2 regions of the Paenibacillus sp. VTT E-133280 genome follow, and region 2 is predicted to be linked to the other one. Evidence: riboswitches for the same ligand, from Rfam matches in the RefSeq annotation. Region 2 holds a riboswitch; the other holds the start of a gene.

Region 1 (9,256 bases), on a different contig from region 2:
GAAGAAAAGCCATTCCGTATAGGAATGGCTTTTTGTGTGAATCCCTCACTCAAGCTTAATTACTTTTCCCTTTTTTGCTTCTAATCGAATACAAGATGAATAATAAAATAAACCATAACGGAGTACACAATAAAGCCGGGCGTGTTTCTCCAGCGAACAGCATGATGATCAGTATTCCAGCGAACAAGGTTAAGACAATATAATTAATAGCCGGTGTGAACGGTGCTTTGAATTTGGATTTCGCCTGTAAGTCTGGCCGGGTTTTCTTATACTTAATATGGCAGATAAGAACAATGCCCCACACCCATATAAAACAAATGGCGCTAATCGTTGTCACGATTCCAAAAGCCTGCTCCGGAATAAGTTTACTCAAAAGAGCACCCACAGATATAACAATTGTAGAAATGAATAACGAGTTACCTGGGACATGGTTTTTATTCAGTTTGCCCAAATGAGGTGACGCCTGGTTATTTCTACTCAAATTATAGAGAATTCGGCTTGTCGAGAACATTCCACTATTACAAGCAGAAGCGGCTGAAGTTAATACGACAAAATTAATAATCCCTGCGGCAATTGGAATCCCTACTAAAGTAAAGGTTTTTACAAAAGGACTCTCTGCCGGGCTGAGCTCTGTCCAAGGGTTAATGCATAACAGGACGAAAAGCGCACCGACATAGAAAAATAGAATCCGTAAAGGAATTTTATTAATCGCAGATGGGATATTTTTCTCCGGATCCGCTGTTTCCGCTGCCGACACCCCGACCAATTCTACACCCACGTAAGCAAATACAACCATTTGAAAAGAAAATAAGAAGCCTGATATGCCGTTCGGAAAAAAGCCCCCATACTCCCATAGGTTTCGTATCGTCACCGATCCTGCATCCGTCTTAAATCCAATGATCAGTAAAATGACCCCAAGACCAATCAAGGCGAGAATCGTAATTACCTTAATTAAAGCAAACCAAAATTCGAGTTCCCCAAAGCTCTTTACAGTTAATAGATTAAGTCCTAATAACACGACTAGACAGGCGATGGCAGGAACCCACTGCGGGATATCAAACCAGTACTGTACATATACGCCAACAGCAATGACATCAGCCATAGCCGTCATAATCCAGCAAAACCAATAGGTCCAACCGGTAATGAATGCGACCCGTGATCCAAGGTAGTCTTCAGCAATATCCGTAAACGATTGATAGCCCGCTTTAGATAATAGGAGTTCTCCCAGTGCTCTCATCACAAAAAACACAGCAATACCCACGATTAAATACGTGATCATAATGGATGGGCCTGCCTTCTCTATCGCCTTACCTGATCCCAAAAATAATCCTGTACCAATGGTGCCGCCAATAGCAATAAGTTGAACATGCCGATTAGCCAGCTCTCTCTTTAATTCTGGTTGTGCCATACCTAGTTCCCCCTTGTGAGTACAATAAATTAGAATAAAAAAAGAGAGATTGGATGTCATCCAATCTCCCAGATCGTAAGAATATCAAATAATATTTGCCCTGCTGATAGCGATCAGCATGACAAATACATATTCAGTACTCTTCTGTCCTTTTGCCTGAGATTGTGAACCCTTCGGCGCCGCGGAATTTCCGCAGTCTCTCCAGAAGCTGCTCCAGCTAAAGTGTAATCCTTAGCCATCATAGCTCGTGAATTATGAAGTTGATAAAGCGGTAACGCAGTAAAGCTGTTCTGATATTCTAACATATTACTTGTGATGTGAGTGTTAATCAGTGATAAAAGTCTCAAGAATTTAAAGTTAGCCTCATGAACATACTACTTTTTGAAAAGCAAAAAACTAAAGGAGTATGCTAATGAAAGCCGCTGTAGTAAAGAAATTCAAAGAAAAGTTAGAGCTACAAGACGTACCTAAACCAAAACCCGGACACAAAGAAATCCTTGTCCACATTCAGGCCTGCGGAGTGTGTCATACTGATTTGCATGCTGCTCATGGCGATTGGCCCGTCAAACCGAAACTCCCTCTTATTCCCGGACATGAAGGCGTTGGGATTATTGAAGAAATAGGTGAAGGAGTTACACACTTAAAGGTAGGAGACCGTGTAGGAATTCCATGGCTGTACTCAGCCTGCGGTCATTGTGAATATTGTCTTACTGGAAGAGAGACTCTTTGTCTGGATCAGCAAAATTCCGGATATTCCGTAGATGGCGGATATGCAGAATATTGTGTGGCAGCTGCCGATTATGTAGTTAAGGTTCCTGATAATCTAAGCTTTATCGAAGCGGCACCTTTATTTTGCGCAGGCGTTACTACCTATAAAGCTTTGAAAGTATCGTGTGTAAAGCCAGGTGAGTGGGTAGCCATTTTCGGTGTCGGAGGATTAGGGCATCTTGGTGTACAATATGCAAAAGTAATGGGAATGAACGTAGTGGCCATCGACACGTCGGATGAAAAGATGGAGCTTGCCAAACAACTTGGCGCAGACAAAACCGTAAACGCATTAAAAGAAGATGCGGCAGACTGGATTCAAAAAGAAATCGGCGGAGTACACGGTGTCGTTTGTACAGCGGTTGCGAAAAAAGCATTCGACCAAGCCTACCGTGCCATTCGCCGCGGCGGTACCTGCGTCATGGTTGGGCTGCCTCCTGAATCCATGGATGTTCCCATTTTTGATACCGTATTAAATGGAACAAAGGTAGTTGGTTCGATTGTCGGCACTCGCAAAGATTTGCAAGAAGCATTACAATTCGCTGCAGAAGGGAAAATCAAAACCATTATTGAGACACGTAAACTAGAAGATATTAATGAGATCTACGATCTTATGTTAGAAGGCAAAATCAATGGCCGAATCGTCCTTGATATGACGAAATGACCCTAAAGAAACACGCTCGAAAAGTGCTACTTTTCGGGCTTTTTTATGACTAATAATTTTGCACAGTCGCACCAAACGTATTAGACTGTAATTTTAAAGCATAGAAGCTTGAGTCAATGACTACAGAGTGATTGATCTAACCATACGATCACACTAAGAAAGAGAGAAATATGTACACGATCAATAGATTTTCTCAGCTTTGCAAAATGAGTGCACGTATGTTGCGACACTATGATAAAGAAGAACTTTTGAAACCAGCGCATGTAGAGGCTACAAACGGCTATAGATATTATGAAAAAAGCCAACTAGAAACAGCGTTACTTATTAAGAGACTGAAAGAATATCGATTCTCCCTACCCGAGATTAGAACTATCCTTCAGACATCAGATAGAGAACTGCTGACTGAATGGATGCATTCAAAAATACTTGAGTTATCCAGTGAGATGAATCGAAATAGACAAATCATTGCAGAAATGCAAGAGATGATTGAAATCAAAATGGATTTGATTCAAGGCGAACGAAGATCTTTTGATATATCGCTCGGAATGAGAAACGAGAAAGAGGTCCTAAGTCAAAGATTGCAAATTAACATTGCTGACATGGACAAGTATGTTGATTCCTTATATGAACAAGCGGAAAAAAGTAATATTAAGTTGCTTGGTGTTCCGTCTGTCTTTTTTCTTGATGAGGCGTTTACCCCTGACCAAAGCGATATTGAATTGATGATCCCAATCCTTCATAAGAATGACGGCGATGCATCGAGGAAATGGCAAATAAAAAAACTTCCGCCAACTTTGGTTGCTACTACCTTGTATATTGGGAGTTATGACTATATCGGTTACGCTCATATGGCACTTGAAGAATGGATAGATGGCGGCGGCTATAAAAAGGATGGTCCACCTTATGAAACCTACTTAAAAGGTCCAGAATGTGACTGTCCTGAAGAAGAGTACGTGACGCAGATCTGTTTTCCTGTGATCAAAAAAAGCCAGGCAATAGATGCTTGACCTTGACACTATGTCAACGCTTATTCTACTTCCAGAGAACGAATCAGAACATAAGGAGATTTCATAATGAATAAGTTAGTTGTATTGTGCTCAGGGGTTATATTATCGGCTGTTTTCTTAATGGGATGTAATAAAATTAAAGCAGAAGAAGGTCGGCAAGCAGGCAAATACACAATGCCTGATGAAAGCAGCAAACATGAAGGTACATGGTTGCAGTGGCCCCATAACTTCACTTACGGTAAAGATTATAGGGACAAGGTTGAGCCTATTTGGATAGAAATGACTGATGCCTTAAGCGATGGGGAAAATGTTCATATTATTGCATTTGATAAATACGAAAAGAACTATATTTATGATCTTCTGTATGACGAAGGTATAGATATGGATAAAATCGACTTCTACATTGTTCCTACTGACGACGTATGGGCAAGAGATACTGCACCGATTTTTGTATACGACAAAGACAACAATATTAAACTCATGGACTGGGGATTTAATGGATGGGGTAAGAAAACGCCATATAAAAATGATGCATTAATCTCGAAGAGACTTAGTAAACAGCTTGGCACGGAACCCATTGATCTAAATGATGTTGTCCTTGAGGGTGGAGCATTTGAACTGGATGGTAATGGTACATTTTTATCGACACGTAGTGCGGTTACTAATAACAATAGAAACCCCAAATTAGCAGAAGCTGATATTGAGGAATATATAACCGAGTATCTTGGGGCTACTAATTTTATTTGGTTAGATGGTGTGCCAGATCTCGATATTACGGATTTTCATATTGATGGTTTTGTTAAAATTCATAATAAATCTACAATAATCACAATGAAAAAGAATGACTTAGCAGAATGGGGTATCACTAATAAGGATATCCAAACCTTAATGAGCGCTAAAAATGCCTTCGACAAGCCTTATCAGTATGTGTATCTACCAATTAGTAAAAACAATGTAGTGCTAGATAATGGTGAAAACTTGGGGTACAAGGGTTCATATATTAATTACTACATTGGGAATACAGTTGTATTAGTCCCGAATTACAATGATCCTAATGACAAGGCAGCAAACGATATTATCCAAAAACTATACCCTGACCGCAAAGTTATTGGAATTGATGTAAGGGAGCTCTATAAAGAAGGCGGTATGATTCATTGTGTCACACAACAGCAGCCCGTCCGTTTAAAGTGATTGCTTGTTGCAGTGACCTTTACGACTTGAAAACTAATGGACTCTCGGTATCCTTTAAAAGGCCCGGCTTAGCTCCTCAAATGAGCTGGGCTTCCTGGGACAAGCCGCTCTCTTTCCGAAGAGCACGGTTTCGATTAACAGTGAAAAGTATGCTGCCATAATATTTATTATAAGCCACAAAATTTGAGGTGATCGGAATGTTAGAGCGTTCTATGGAGAATGTAATGGAATCCGTGAAGGGAAGGAGTGATGTGTAAAATAAAAATGAAAAAAGGATGATGACAATGAATAAATACCAAGCTATAAATAGCGATGGATTTGAACTGAATTATTGTGTAAAAGGAACTGGAAAACCTATTTTGGTGATAGGCAGCAATGTTTATTATCCTCAATTATTCTCAGAAGATTTATATGATACATTTCAATTTATTTTCCTTGATCATAGAGGATTTGTGAAGCCGCCCCGAACTCTGCAACCGGAAGATTATAGATTGGAGAAAGTATTAGATGATATAGAGACGGCAAGGCAAGATCTTAACTTAATAAATTTCATCTTATTAGGGGCATTCAGGACATGCTTTCATGGCTTTGGAATATGCTAAAAAATATCCCTATCATGTCCAAAAAGTTGCCTTATTGAATTCAGCACCTACAAATAGCGGGGAAAGACAGCGTCAAAGTTTTGCATTTTTTAATGAGACAGCAAGTCCGGAGAGAAAAAGACAGTTCGAGATGGATATTGCTTTGTTAGAAAGCGACATTCAGAAAGATCCTGAACGGCGATTCGTTCACATGTGTATTCGGATGGGAGCCCAAAGCTTTTATGATTATACATTTGACGCAGCTTACATGTGGGAAGATGTATATACGAATATGCCAATTATCGATTATCTGTGGGGAGAAGCATTCGCAGAATTGAATCTTATACAATCAATCAACAACTTCAACAAACCAGTATTTATCGGTTTAGGCAGGTATGATTATTTGGTAGCGCCTGTTTCACTTTGGAATTCTGTTAATGAAACCTATAAGCACGTCAAAAAAGTGATCTTTGAGCATAGTGGTCACAACCCAATGTTTGAAGAACCTCGAATCTTTGACAAAGAGCTAAGCAAGTGGATCCTTGAGGACAATTGAGGCTTTCCTTTGTATAACGAAAAACACTAAGTTGATTCTTAGTGTTTTTTATTTCTTACTCTTTTCAGTTAAACCATACCTAAGTCGAACAGAGGATTTGGGGATGACCCTTTATTAATCTAGATTTGTTCAGTTGTCATCTTCGTTAACGCCTATATTTCGCTCGCATAAGAGCGTTATTTTTTCTTCACCGGTATCCAGATTTCTCCCGAAACATTCCCATGCCGTGCCATTCCATAATACATTTCGAAACTAGGGCCCTCAACCTGTTCGTATTCAGATGTCGGAAACCACTCAGAATAGATTCGTTGCCATAGTTTTTGCATATCACATTGCGGCTCCGGGAAAATCGCCCACGTTAATGTTGGGACAGAAAGTTTTGTAAATCTCTCCGGAATTTCAAGACCCTTAGGTAAATGATAACAGACCATGTATTTGAAAGATTCTTTAGTGTGATCGTAAAGGGCAGCGTGTAACATGGTGTCACCAAAACGTCCCAGTAAGTCGTTCATAAGATCAACGCTGCCATCATCATCACATTTTATACGGAATTGAGGAACTTCAGAGAACGCTGTTTTCTGGTCTGCATTTATAAATCCATATACTCCAAACATCTCAAAAGAACCTCTTTGCTCAATACGGTAATTCATTTCGACATCCCCTTTTATTGAAATATGAAAGGACATTCGAGGATAGGCTTTTAGAGAAACGCCTGTATCGCGCGCAGATGTCGGCATAATACCATGAAGATTCTTAAAGGCCCGTGCAAACGCCTCCGGCGAATCATATCCATATTTCATAGCTACATCAATAACCTTTGAGTCTGTTGTCTGCAGTTCGAATGCCGCCAATGTCAATCGTCGACGTCGAATGTACTCCGACAACGATACGCCAGTAATAAATGGAAACATTCTTTGAAAATGATAGGTAGAGCAACAGGCTCTCTGTGCTATTTCATCAAATGAAATAGTGTCCGCTAGATTTGTTTCGATATATTCCATGGCACTATTCATCCTGTCCAACCAATCCATCGTATTCCCTCCCTTCAAGGTAATTTTATCGGAAATAAAAAATGAATACCTTGCAATTTCTGCACGAAAAAGTCAGCAAAAAACTTGCCCTTATTTATGATACGGTTCTCCGTATCATAAATAGGGCGAAAATTTTAGAAAGTACAATCGTCGAAATTCCGCAAAAGGCGCTGCTTCAACCCTTCTTCGTTTGTTGTTAGCTCCTGCATGATTGGAATGCTCATATCGGTATTGATATTGTATTTAAGACCCCAGTGCATAATGGCAAATACGACTGGAAACAGATCAAGTGCCTTTTGCGTTGGGCGAAACATCGTTTGTGCGCGGTTTGATTTGCCTTCTGTTTTGATGAGCAGGCCTGCTTCAATGAGCGATTGGAGCCGCGCACTCAAAATATTGGTAGAGATGCGCTCTGTTGAAGCAAGAAACTCGCGGTAATACCGCTTGTTATGGATTAGGACGTCACGAAGGATGATCAGGCTCCACGGGTCTCCCCATATATCGAGCGCATAGACGATGGGACAAACGGTTGAAGTTCGCTTTTTCATGAGCACAATTATACTATTTGTACTTGCATTTTACAAGTACGTATTCTATACTCTGTTTGCAACTCAACAAATGAGCGAAGGAGATCACTCACATGAATCATAGTTACAGGACTTCTTTCATGGTAGATCAGAGCCCTGAGGAGGTATACGGCGCCATTAATAATGTCCGCGGATGGTGGTCAGAAGAAATTGAAGGCAAGACCGACGAGCTCGGTCAATTTAAGCATCACTACCAGGATATCCACCGTTGCACCCTCCAGATCACTGAACTCGTTCCAGGTAAAAAGGTGGTTTGGCACATCGTAGACAACTATTTCAACTTCATAGAGGACAATAGCGAATGGAAAGATACTGACGTAATCTTTGAAATCGTCAAGAAGGGCGACAAAACGGAGGTTAACTTTACGCACGTAGGGCTCGTCCCAGCGTACGAATGCTACACCGTCTGCTCGGACGCCTGGGGCTTAAACATCAATGGCAGCCTGCGAAGCTTGATTAGCGAGGGTATAGGCCAGCCTCAATCAAACGATCAAATCGTCGAAAAACACGGCCTGGAAAATGCATAGAAATATTCTTCTTTAGACAGAAAATAAAAACTCACCCTTTATAAACTGTACCCTATCGAGTAGACACTTTTAAAAAGTCTCTCGGTAGGGTATTTTTGTTTATAACGAAGAAGATAGGGAAGAGGAATGATATGAGCAAGAAAATATTTACAGATAAAGAGATCAAGCAGTTATCTAATAATCCGTATGTGAGGTCCGTATCTTCAAAGGCAATTACATATACAGATGCGTTTAAGCAATTGTTTATCTCAGAGAATAATAAGGGGAAGCCACGCCTCAGGAAGACCCCTTAAACGGGAGCTAACGCTCGAAGAGAAGAATGCCAAACTGGAGGCTCAGAATGCCTTGCTACGAGCGGAGAATGAACTGTTAAAAAAGATTCGTTTCATGGAAAGGAGGCAGAACAAAGGATAGCACTTTCATCTAGCCAGAAATTTGTCTTTATTCATACCACCATCGAGAAAATCACTTATTTATTTTACGGATCGGGTAAAAAAGCCTATTTATCCACAATCAAAGATAGTTCAACCAATGAGATCCTGGCATATCATGTTTCAGATCGAATCACAATGGATCTTGCGACAGATACTCTCTTGAAACTTAAGAAAAACCGAAGGTTTAAGAGAGCTGACGGTGCCTTCATTCACTCTGATCAGGGATCTCATTATACACATCCGGATTTTCAAAAAATGCTTAAGAAAATGAAATTAAAACAATCCATGTCCAGGCGGGTAAACTGCTGGGATAATGCCCCACAAGAATCTTTTTTTGGTCATTTTAAAGATCAAGCTTCCATTAAGCCTTGTTTGACTTTGATTGAGTTGAAACAGGAGATTAAGGATTACATGACCTACTATAACCACTACTTCTTAAATCTGCTTAGACTTTTTTTAAATGTCCTTTACATAGGGTACAGTTTATTAGAGAGTGAGTTTTTAT
Region 2 (9,256 bases):
AGACCTTCAAGTCTGGAACCACTGTCCTTGAGGGTGGGAACGGTATTTTAGATGCTGGAAAATCAACTGAGAACAAACCGGAAAGTACAGACGGAAATGAGGATGCAGCTGCAACTGCAAGACCGAATGACGGATCTGGTGAACAAGCGGAGAATGAAACACCTTCGGCACGTGAGCTCGCTTTTCGAGAACAAGAGACTAAACTTGCTGAATTAATGGGTGTGATCACCCACTATGTGGAGGAAAATAATCTCGGAGAACAAATTTTTGTTGCTGACAAACCGCAGGGTATAGAAATCACACTCAGTGATCGTTTTCTATTCGATATAGGTAAGGCAGACCTGAAATCACCAGCCTTCCCTGCTCTTCAGCAGTTATCTGGTTTATTCAAAGACATCGGCGCAAAGATTAGCATTGAAGGACATACCGATAATACGCCCGTATCCTCGGCTTCTCAATTTAACGACAACTGGGAGCTGTCTGGTGCTCGTGCGCTATCTGTACTTCGCTTTTTTCTAGACCATGAAGGACTGAAGCCGGATACTTTTCAATACGCAGGTTATGCTGACACCCAGCCCACCGCAGATAATACCACGATAGCAGGTAAGCAGAAGAACCGCCGTGTAGAGATCATTGTGCTGCGGCAGCTTCAAGAGGGTGAATAAAATATTGATTGTACTCAGAGCTAGATATAGTAGTTAGTGCGGGTGCGAATCTGCTATCAACATACTAAAATGGACTTGCCACTATTAATTACGGAAATACTCCCTGATTAATCCCCTATTTAGTCAAAAATAGCGGTTTCACCGGAATTTTCAGGGAGAAATTCCCTAAAACTCTTTGTGTCACGCTATATTCGTCTAAAATGAGGGAGGTTTTCCCTAATTCCACAACAGCAGATTCGCTTTTAAATAAAATCAAATAATTCCGAGACGTCCCAGGGTATGACGCAAAAATCCCCACCCACCTCTAAATAAAAATACCAAACAGCAAGTCCCCAAAAACAGAAACTTGCTGCTACAAATATCACTCGCGATAAAATTAATATACTGTGAAAAATCCCAATTACTCTCCTACCAATGCACGATATCCGGCTGCATCCAGCAGACCTTTTACAGCATCAGCATACTCTCCGTCCACTTCAATTTCAAAAATCCAACCCTCGCCATACGGCTTATCGTTGATCAGCTCCGGACTAGCCTCTAAACCGTCATTAATCTTGGTAACCGTCCCCGAGACGGGTGAATATAATTCCGATACAGTCTTAACGGATTCGATACTGCCTACGCTGTCACCGGCTGAAATGGCCGAGCCCACTTCTGGAAATTCCACAAATACGATATCGCCTAACAAATGCTGAGCATGATCCGTAATCCCAATACGTACTACGCGTCCTTCCACTTGCTGTGCCCACTCATGCTCTTCGCTGTAAAGAAGGTGATCTAAAACTTCACTCATTTCAAGCCGCCTCATTTCCAAATTGGAATTCTAAATTTAGTTATAGCCTAAGTGATCCCAGAGCAGAATGTCAATATTACTAACAGTAAAATAAATTTGTCGTTTTTTTGACTTTTTCTTGTTGACAGCGCCCTCCTATACCCGTTTAATGGAGACATACAAGAAGAAACGACGTTGTCGTCTTTTTTATAGACGATAACCGTTTCTCGGAGAAATATAAAACAAATACAGTTGCGGATGATGGCATAGGGAGAGACTGTCTCACTTGAAGACGGCGCCGAAGGAGTAAGCCCTAACAGGGGTGAATCTCTCAGGCAAAAGGACCTTTGTCGGACGTACCTCTGGAGAGCATCAGACGCGGGGCTGAGTGCGTCAGGTCACCAACGGGGAAACTTGCAGGTTCGTTACGGCAGGGTAACTCTCAGGTACAAAGGACAGAGCAGAAAGCGATTAGTGCATTTATGCATGATTGCTTCTGCCTGTCCTTTTTTTCGTATCTAATCAGACTAGGGGAGTGACGATATGGATGCTTTGAAAAGAACACCTTTTTACGATCTCTATTCCGCTTACACGGAGTCCAGGTGCATTGATTTTGGCGGCTGGGAGCTGCCAGTACAGTTTACAGGTATCGTGAAGGAGCATGAAGCTGTTCGCCAGCAGGCTGGACTGTTCGATGTATCGCATATGGGTGAATTCATGGTGATCGGGAGCGGTGCTGAAGCCTTTTTACAAAAAATGACGACCAACGATGTCAGCCGCCTGACCGATGGTGCGGCACAATATACGCTGCTCTGTTATCCAAACGGCGGTGTGGTCGACGATTTGCTCGTGTACCGAATAAGTGAAGGCCGTTATATGCTTGTCGTAAATGCCTCCAACATCGATAAGGACTTCCAGTGGCTGCAAGAGCATCTGACCTCTGAATTCGGTGAAGTCACACTCACTAATGTCTCTGACGAGACGCTTTTGCTTGCCTTGCAAGGCCCATTGGCAGAGACCATACTCGCGAAAGTTACTGATGCTCCGATCTCAGAACTCAAGCCCTTCCACTTCATCGAACGCGCAACCGTCTGCGGTGTAGAAGTACTGATCTCCCGTACGGGTTACACCGGCGAAGATGGCTTCGAGATCTACGCTCCGCTGGATGGGGCAGCAACGTTATGGAACGGCCTACTCGCAGCTGGCACTCCTCACGGATTAACACCTGCTGGACTGGGCGCCCGTGATACGCTGCGTTTTGAAGCAAAATTGCCGCTGTACGGTCAGGAGCTGTCAGCTGACATCACCCCTCTTGAAGCTGGAGTACAGTTCTTTGTGAAGCTGGACAAAGCGGACTTTATCGGTCGCGATGCGCTAGTGCAGCAAAAAGAAGCCGGTCTACCCCGACGTCTGGTCGGCTTAGAAATGATTGACCGGGGCATTCCGCGCTCCCATTACCCAGTCTATGCGAACGGCGTTAAAATCGGAGAGGTCACAACCGGAACCCAATCACCAACGCTGAAACGCAATCTGGGATTAGCTTTGCTTGATACAGCTTACAGTGAAATAGGCACAGAGGTATTCGTAGAGATACGCGGCAAGCAGCTTAAGGCTGTCGTGATTAAAGCCCCTTTTTACAAGTATAAACGCCTTTAGCGTCCATATTGGGACGGTTAGCTTTTAAGCGAGAAATAGAAGGATAAAGTATAGCGTGAAAATTGTACTTTCTTATATTTTAAAAAAGCCAAGGAGTGAAACCTTAATGAAGCACCGTTATCTGCCCATGACAGCACAGGACCGCGTAGAGATGATGGAAACCGTCGGGATTCAGTCCATAGATGAGCTGTTCTCCGATATTCCTGAAGCCGTCCGTTATCAAGGCACTATGCCGATGTCTGAACCACTCGATGAGTACGCCCTGCTACGTCACATGAAAGGTCTCGCTGACCGAAATGCTGATTTCGATTCGCACGCCAGCTTCCTCGGCGCCGGATTATATGACCATCACATCCCTGTGGTGATCAACCATGTCATTTCCCGTTCTGAATTCTACACTGCTTACACCCCTTATCAACCGGAGATCAGCCAAGGCGAACTGCAGGCGATCTTCGAATTCCAATCCTACATTTGCGAACTAACCGGTATGAAAGTAGCCAATGCCAGCATGTATGATGGCGCAACCGCATTATCCGAAGCAGCAGTCCTCGCAGCTGGTGCTACCAAACGCAAAAAATTAATTGTTTCCCGCACCGTTCATCCTGAAGCGCGCCAAGTGTTACGCACATCGGCTAATGCTTGGGGGCTTGAGGTCGTGGAGATTGACTATAAAAACGGCGTTACCGATCAGGTGAAGCTTGCTGAAGCCATTGATGGTGATACAGCCGCAGTACTGATGCAATCGCCTAACTTTTTTGGCAGCATCGAAGATCTTAGCTCTGTTGAGCCGCTGATCCATGCTGTTAAAGGGTTGTTCGTCGTCAGTGCAAATCCGATCGCTCTTGGCGTACTAGAAACACCAGGCAAGCTCGGAGCCGACATCGTAGTCGGTGACGCTCAGCCACTTGGTATTCCAGCTTCCCTCGGCGGTCCAACCTGTGGATTCTTCGCGGTAGCTGAGCACTTGATGCGTAAGATGCCGGGCCGTATCGTAGGCCAAACGGTTGACCGTAACGGGAAACGCGGCTTCGTTCTGACGCTGCAAGCACGGGAGCAGCATATCCGCCGAGAAAAAGCTACCTCGAACATCTGCTCCAATCAGGCGCTGCTGGCTCTCTGCGCATCGGTTTACTTGTCCGTTATGGGCAAAGAAGGTATGCGTGAAGTAGGCGAGCTAAACATTCGTAAAAGCCATTATGCCGCTGATAAACTTAGCCAACTAACAGGTGCTGAATATGCCTTCTCCTCCCCCTTCTTTAACGAGTTTGTCTTGAAGCTTCCTGAGGGAAGCAGCGTTAGCGCAATTAATTCGAAGCTGCTGAAGGAAGGTTATTTAGGCGGTTATGATCTGGGCCGTGATTATCCTGAACTTGCTGGACATATGCTGGTAGCCGTTACGGAAAAAAGAAGCAAAAACGAAATCGACCAATTCGCTAGCGCACTGGAGGGCTGTTTATGAAACCGGAGCAAAGTCTAATTTTTGAATTAAGCCGTCCCGGCCGTTCGGCCTATTCTTTGCCACTGTGCGATGTGCCGCAGGAAGAAAGCTTAGAATCTCTGATTCCATCAGGTTTACTCCGTAGCGAACCCGTCGTGCTTCCAGAAGTATCGGAAGTGGATGTCATTCGCCACTACACTTCCTTGTCACGCCGCAACTTTGGGGTAGATAACGGCTTCTATCCACTCGGTTCATGTACGATGAAATACAATCCGAAGATTAACGAAGATGTTGCCCGCATCGTAGGCCTAGCTAAGATCCACCCTTACCAGCCAGAAGAAAGCATTCAAGGCGCACTGGAATTAATGTATACCCTGCAAAATGACTTGTCTGCACTAACCGGCATGGATGCTGTATCTTTACAACCTGCCGCAGGTGCTCATGGGGAATGGACCGGTCTCATGATGATCCGCGCCTACCATGAAAGCCGCGGCGAGACCCGCACGAAGGTTATCGTGCCGGATTCCTCACACGGCACCAATCCTGCTAGTGCTTCAGCCGCAGGACTTGAAACGATCACGATCCCATCCACAGATAAAGGGATGGTTGATCTTGAAGCGCTGCGGACAGCAGTCGGCAGCGATACTGCCGCGCTGATGCTGACTAACCCAAGCACACTCGGCTTGTTCGAGACCCAAATCGTCGAGATTGCTGAGATCGTGCATGAAGCAGGCGGCTTGCTCTATTACGATGGAGCGAACTCCAATGCTATTATGGGCATTACCCGCCCCGGTGATATGGGCTTTGACGTTGTGCATTTGAACTTGCATAAGACAATGAGTACCCCGCACGGCGGCGGTGGCCCTGGAGCCGGACCTGTTGGCGTAAAATCCATCCTGATTCCGTTCCTACCACAACCAACTGTGGTGAAAAACGAAGATAACAGCTTCTCACTCGACTTCGGCGGACCTGAATCCATTGGACGCGTGAAAGCTTTTTACGGCAACTTTGGTATTCTGGTTCGTGCCTACGCCTATATCCGTACCTATGGCCCAGATGGACTGCGTGAGGTATCCGAAAATGCCGTGCTGAATGCGAACTATATGATGCACCGTCTGGCGCCGTATTTTGAAATTCCGTATCCGGGCGTATGTAAGCATGAATTCGTAATGTCCGGCAAAAACCTCAAGCAGTATGGTGTGCGCACCTTAGACGTTGCTAAACGATTACTCGACTTCGGCTACCATCCGCCAACCGTGTACTTCCCTCTGACTGTTGAGGAATGTATGATGATCGAGCCTACGGAAACCGAAAGTAAAGAAACGCTCGACGGCTTCATCGATACAATGATCCAGATCGTGAAAGAAGCGCAGGAGACACCGGAGATCGTAATCAACGCACCGCATACCACAGAGATTAGCCGTTTGGATGAGACACAAGCCGCGCGTAAGCCGGTATTGAATTGTTCTTGCGGTTAATAGATAGTGAGCAATATTAAAAAAGCAGGCCACGATAATCGGTTTATCGTCGGCCTGCTTTTTAGTATGCGAATAAAAATCAACACTATGATCTACTCGGCCTGCACCTTCGCAAAAATCTGGAGCTATGATATTCTAATTTGGAGGGTAGCGTTTTCCCCTTAGAAAGGAATGTATTCCTTGTGAAATTTGAATTTGTCCATAATGTATTCCACAGAAAATATTTATTGTCCCTTCCCTATTTGCTCCTCGCATTATTTATGTTATCCGCCTTGTCTTCGTCCCATAGAATATTCTCTATCATCCCTTTCATATTAATTATGCTAAATGCGTTGTATATCGTTGTAAAAATCATAATTTATAAAATCAAAACTTAGATCTCTCGCACTGTTCAAATACGCAAGTAAATTCTCATTTTCTAAATAATAAGACCCTTCCCTGCATCATTTAAAATGACTGAGAAGGGCCTGTTTCAGTTGTTTATCACTATAACTTTTTGAAATTAAGCACCATGCGTCGGAATTTCTACTTTCACCGCGCCCTTGCGCTCCTTAGCCGATTTACGGAAGTAGAACAGCTCGTAAATCGCTGGAACCACAACCAGCGTAAGCAGCGTTGCCGCGGTCAAGCCACCGATGACCACAATCGCCAAGCTTTGCGAGACGATGCTGCCCATCTCGGCATGGCCGAACAGCAGTGGAGTCATGGCGCAAATGGTAGCAATTGCCGTCATCAGAATCGGACGCATCCGTGTTCCTGCCGCTTCCAGAATGGCTTCGCGAACACCCATATGCATTTCATTCTGCTTAATACGGTCGATAAGCACAATCGCATTCGTGACGACGATACCAATTAGCATCAGAGCCCCGAACAGGGAAGTGAAATCAGGTGTTACGCCGGATACGATCAGCCCAACAATCGCCCCAATCGCAGCCAATGGCAAGGAGAACATGATTGCCAGCGGAGCACGAAGGGTTTTGAAGGTGAGGACCATGATCAGATACACCAACCCGATGGAGATCAGCGCTGTCATACCAAGGTCAGCGAAATCCTCTGACTGATCCACCGAGGCTCCGCCTGCAAATAGAGTCACACCCTTTGGAAGGGTAAGACTATCGGTTTGTTTTTTAATATCCGCTCCGATTTCAGACACCTTCTTCGGATCCACTTCCGCTGTGATTCTCGCATATGGCTTCCCATCTTTATGGAACAACAGTGCTGGTTCATTCCGAACCTCATAGGTTGCTAGTTGTGACAACGGCTTTGGACCTTCAGCAGTCATGAGCGTCATTGCTTTTAAATCTTGCTCTGTCTTTGGCTCAGCTATAGGATCTAACACTACTCCTGCAAACGTACCGTCCAGTTCGATTTGCCCCATAGGGATCGGATTCAGCATAGCCGACAATTGCATGGTAATTTCTTGTGCATTCGTCTGTACTGGATCTACCTTAAATGTAAAGACAGGTTTGGTATCCTCCATATTGCTACTGACCTTCTGAATACCCTCCACAGTCTTCAGCTTATCCGTAACTTCTGCTGCAACAGCAGTAATATCAGTAAGATTATCACCCACGATATCAATATACTCGCTAGTGGAGCTTGAACCCATCATACTCATTTGATTGGCCACCAGGGTTGCTCCTGCATAGGAATCCTTTACATCACGAACATAATCGATGAAGCCTTGCGCATCTGCACCTTTTTTCATAACAACGGTATAGTCCACTAAGGTCTCTGAGCTGACACTCCCCCATTGTGCTGCGTCCGCACTATTCCCAGACTGCATGATCACTGTTTCTGCTTCTGGACGTTTCATCAGATCTTGCTCTAGCTGCTTTCCTTTTTCCAAAATCTCTTTAACAGGAACATCCTTCGGATAGTTCAACTGAACAGAGACATAGCTGGCATCTGAAGCATCAAGCGCACCTTTTGGCATCGTCATATAGGCTGCGATGGAGCCAATCAGAAGCAGAAGACCTAGGGATAAAGTGATCCATTTCCGGCGAAGATTCCAATCAAGGAATCGGGTAAACCATTTAGATGGCTCATGTTCTTTCATAGAAGTTCTTCTGAGCAGCCATGAGCTTAACAATGGAACCACCGTCAAGGCTACAACGAGTGAAGTAAGCAATGAATACGTTACAGTTAAGGCAAACGGAAGCAGGAAAGCCTGCAAACTACCACGCAGAAGACCCATCGGCAGAAATACCGCTACCGTTGCAATCGTAGATGAAGTAATCGCTCTAGCCACTTCCCCAGTTGCACTTATGATCATTTCACGGGAGAAGGGTTCTTTTTGCAGCCTACGGTAAATGTTCTCAATGACTACGATACTATCATCCACCAAGCGACCGACCGCAACAGCCACACCACCGAGCGTAATAATATTCAGACTTATACCGGATATATCCAATAGATATAAAGTAACTGCTAAGGAAAGCGGGATAGAAACCGCCGTAATCAGAGTTGCCCGCAGGTTGCGCAGGAACAACAGAATCACGATCGTAGCGAACAACGCGCCAAGCAATACTTCACGCATCATACTGTTCACCGAGGTAACCACCATATCTGATGTGCTGAATACCACCGCTGCTTCTGCATTTGGAATGGTTTTGTTAATATGTGCTACGGTATCTTGGATATGATCTCCGACACTCACTGCATTTGCGTTAGCTTCTTTGGTTACTATGGCGAAAAGAACATCTTTCCCATTCGAGCGGCTAACGCTTTCTTGATCCTGCTTCAACTCGACAGCAGCAATATCCTGTAGCTTAACGCCCGCGGAAACAGGAAGTTTTTTTAACGTATCGATACTATCTATCGCAGAAACCACGTTAACATTCCCTGTCTGACCCCCAATCGTCTGCTCGCCAAGGGATGCTGATACATTACGTCCTTGAAGTAACCCTAACACTTGAGGCGTCGTAATACCTTTTTCAGCCATTAATTTCGGATCTAGCTTCACTCGCACTTGCGGAGTTACTTTGCCATATAAGGCGACGTTGGCTACACCTTCAGCTTGTTGCATCTCTGGAATGATCGTTTCTTCCGCAAGCTTAAGGTTTTCTTTAGTTAGCCCTTCATCAAACGAAAGCGTAACCTGCGACACGGGAATCATGGAAGTATTCAATTGAAGTACAAAAGGAGCCATCACCCCTTCAGGGAATTGCAACGAATCTACAACCTTTTGCACCTCCCCAGCAGCATCCTTCATATTCGTTTTCGAATCATAAAAAATATTCACCTG

The links. A riboswitch is a leader RNA that binds a small molecule or an ion and turns the genes downstream of it on or off. The one in region 2 is predicted to bind glycine.
Region 1: another riboswitch for glycine. It lies ahead of CA600_RS08490 (amino acid permease); the one in region 2 lies ahead of gcvT (glycine cleavage system aminomethyltransferase GcvT).

The regions. Positions count from the first base shown of each region.
Region 1 is NZ_NFUX01000013.1:84,240-93,495, reverse strand. Features, by position in the region: gene CA600_RS08490 (amino acid permease) at 56-1,408, opposite strand; glycine riboswitch at 1,543-1,623, opposite strand; gene adhP (alcohol dehydrogenase AdhP) at 1,821-2,837, shown strand; gene CA600_RS08480 (MerR family transcriptional regulator) at 3,008-3,844, shown strand; gene CA600_RS08475 (agmatine deiminase family protein) at 3,911-5,035, shown strand; partial or broken gene CA600_RS08470 (alpha/beta fold hydrolase) at 5,320-6,172, shown strand; gene CA600_RS08465 (AraC family transcriptional regulator) at 6,349-7,203, opposite strand; gene CA600_RS08460 (winged helix-turn-helix transcriptional regulator) at 7,338-7,751, opposite strand; gene CA600_RS08455 (SRPBCC family protein) at 7,844-8,317, shown strand; partial or broken gene CA600_RS31755 (IS3 family transposase) at 8,449-9,183, shown strand.
Region 2 is NZ_NFUX01000029.1:49,549-58,804, forward strand. Features, by position in the region: gene CA600_RS14500 (flagellar motor protein MotB) at 1-665, shown strand, start outside; gene gcvH (glycine cleavage system protein GcvH) at 1,066-1,458, opposite strand; glycine riboswitch at 1,696-1,794, shown strand; gene gcvT (glycine cleavage system aminomethyltransferase GcvT) at 1,981-3,093, shown strand; gene gcvPA (aminomethyl-transferring glycine dehydrogenase subunit GcvPA) at 3,200-4,552, shown strand; gene gcvPB (aminomethyl-transferring glycine dehydrogenase subunit GcvPB) at 4,549-6,009, shown strand; gene CA600_RS14525 (efflux RND transporter permease subunit) at 6,512-9,256, opposite strand, start outside.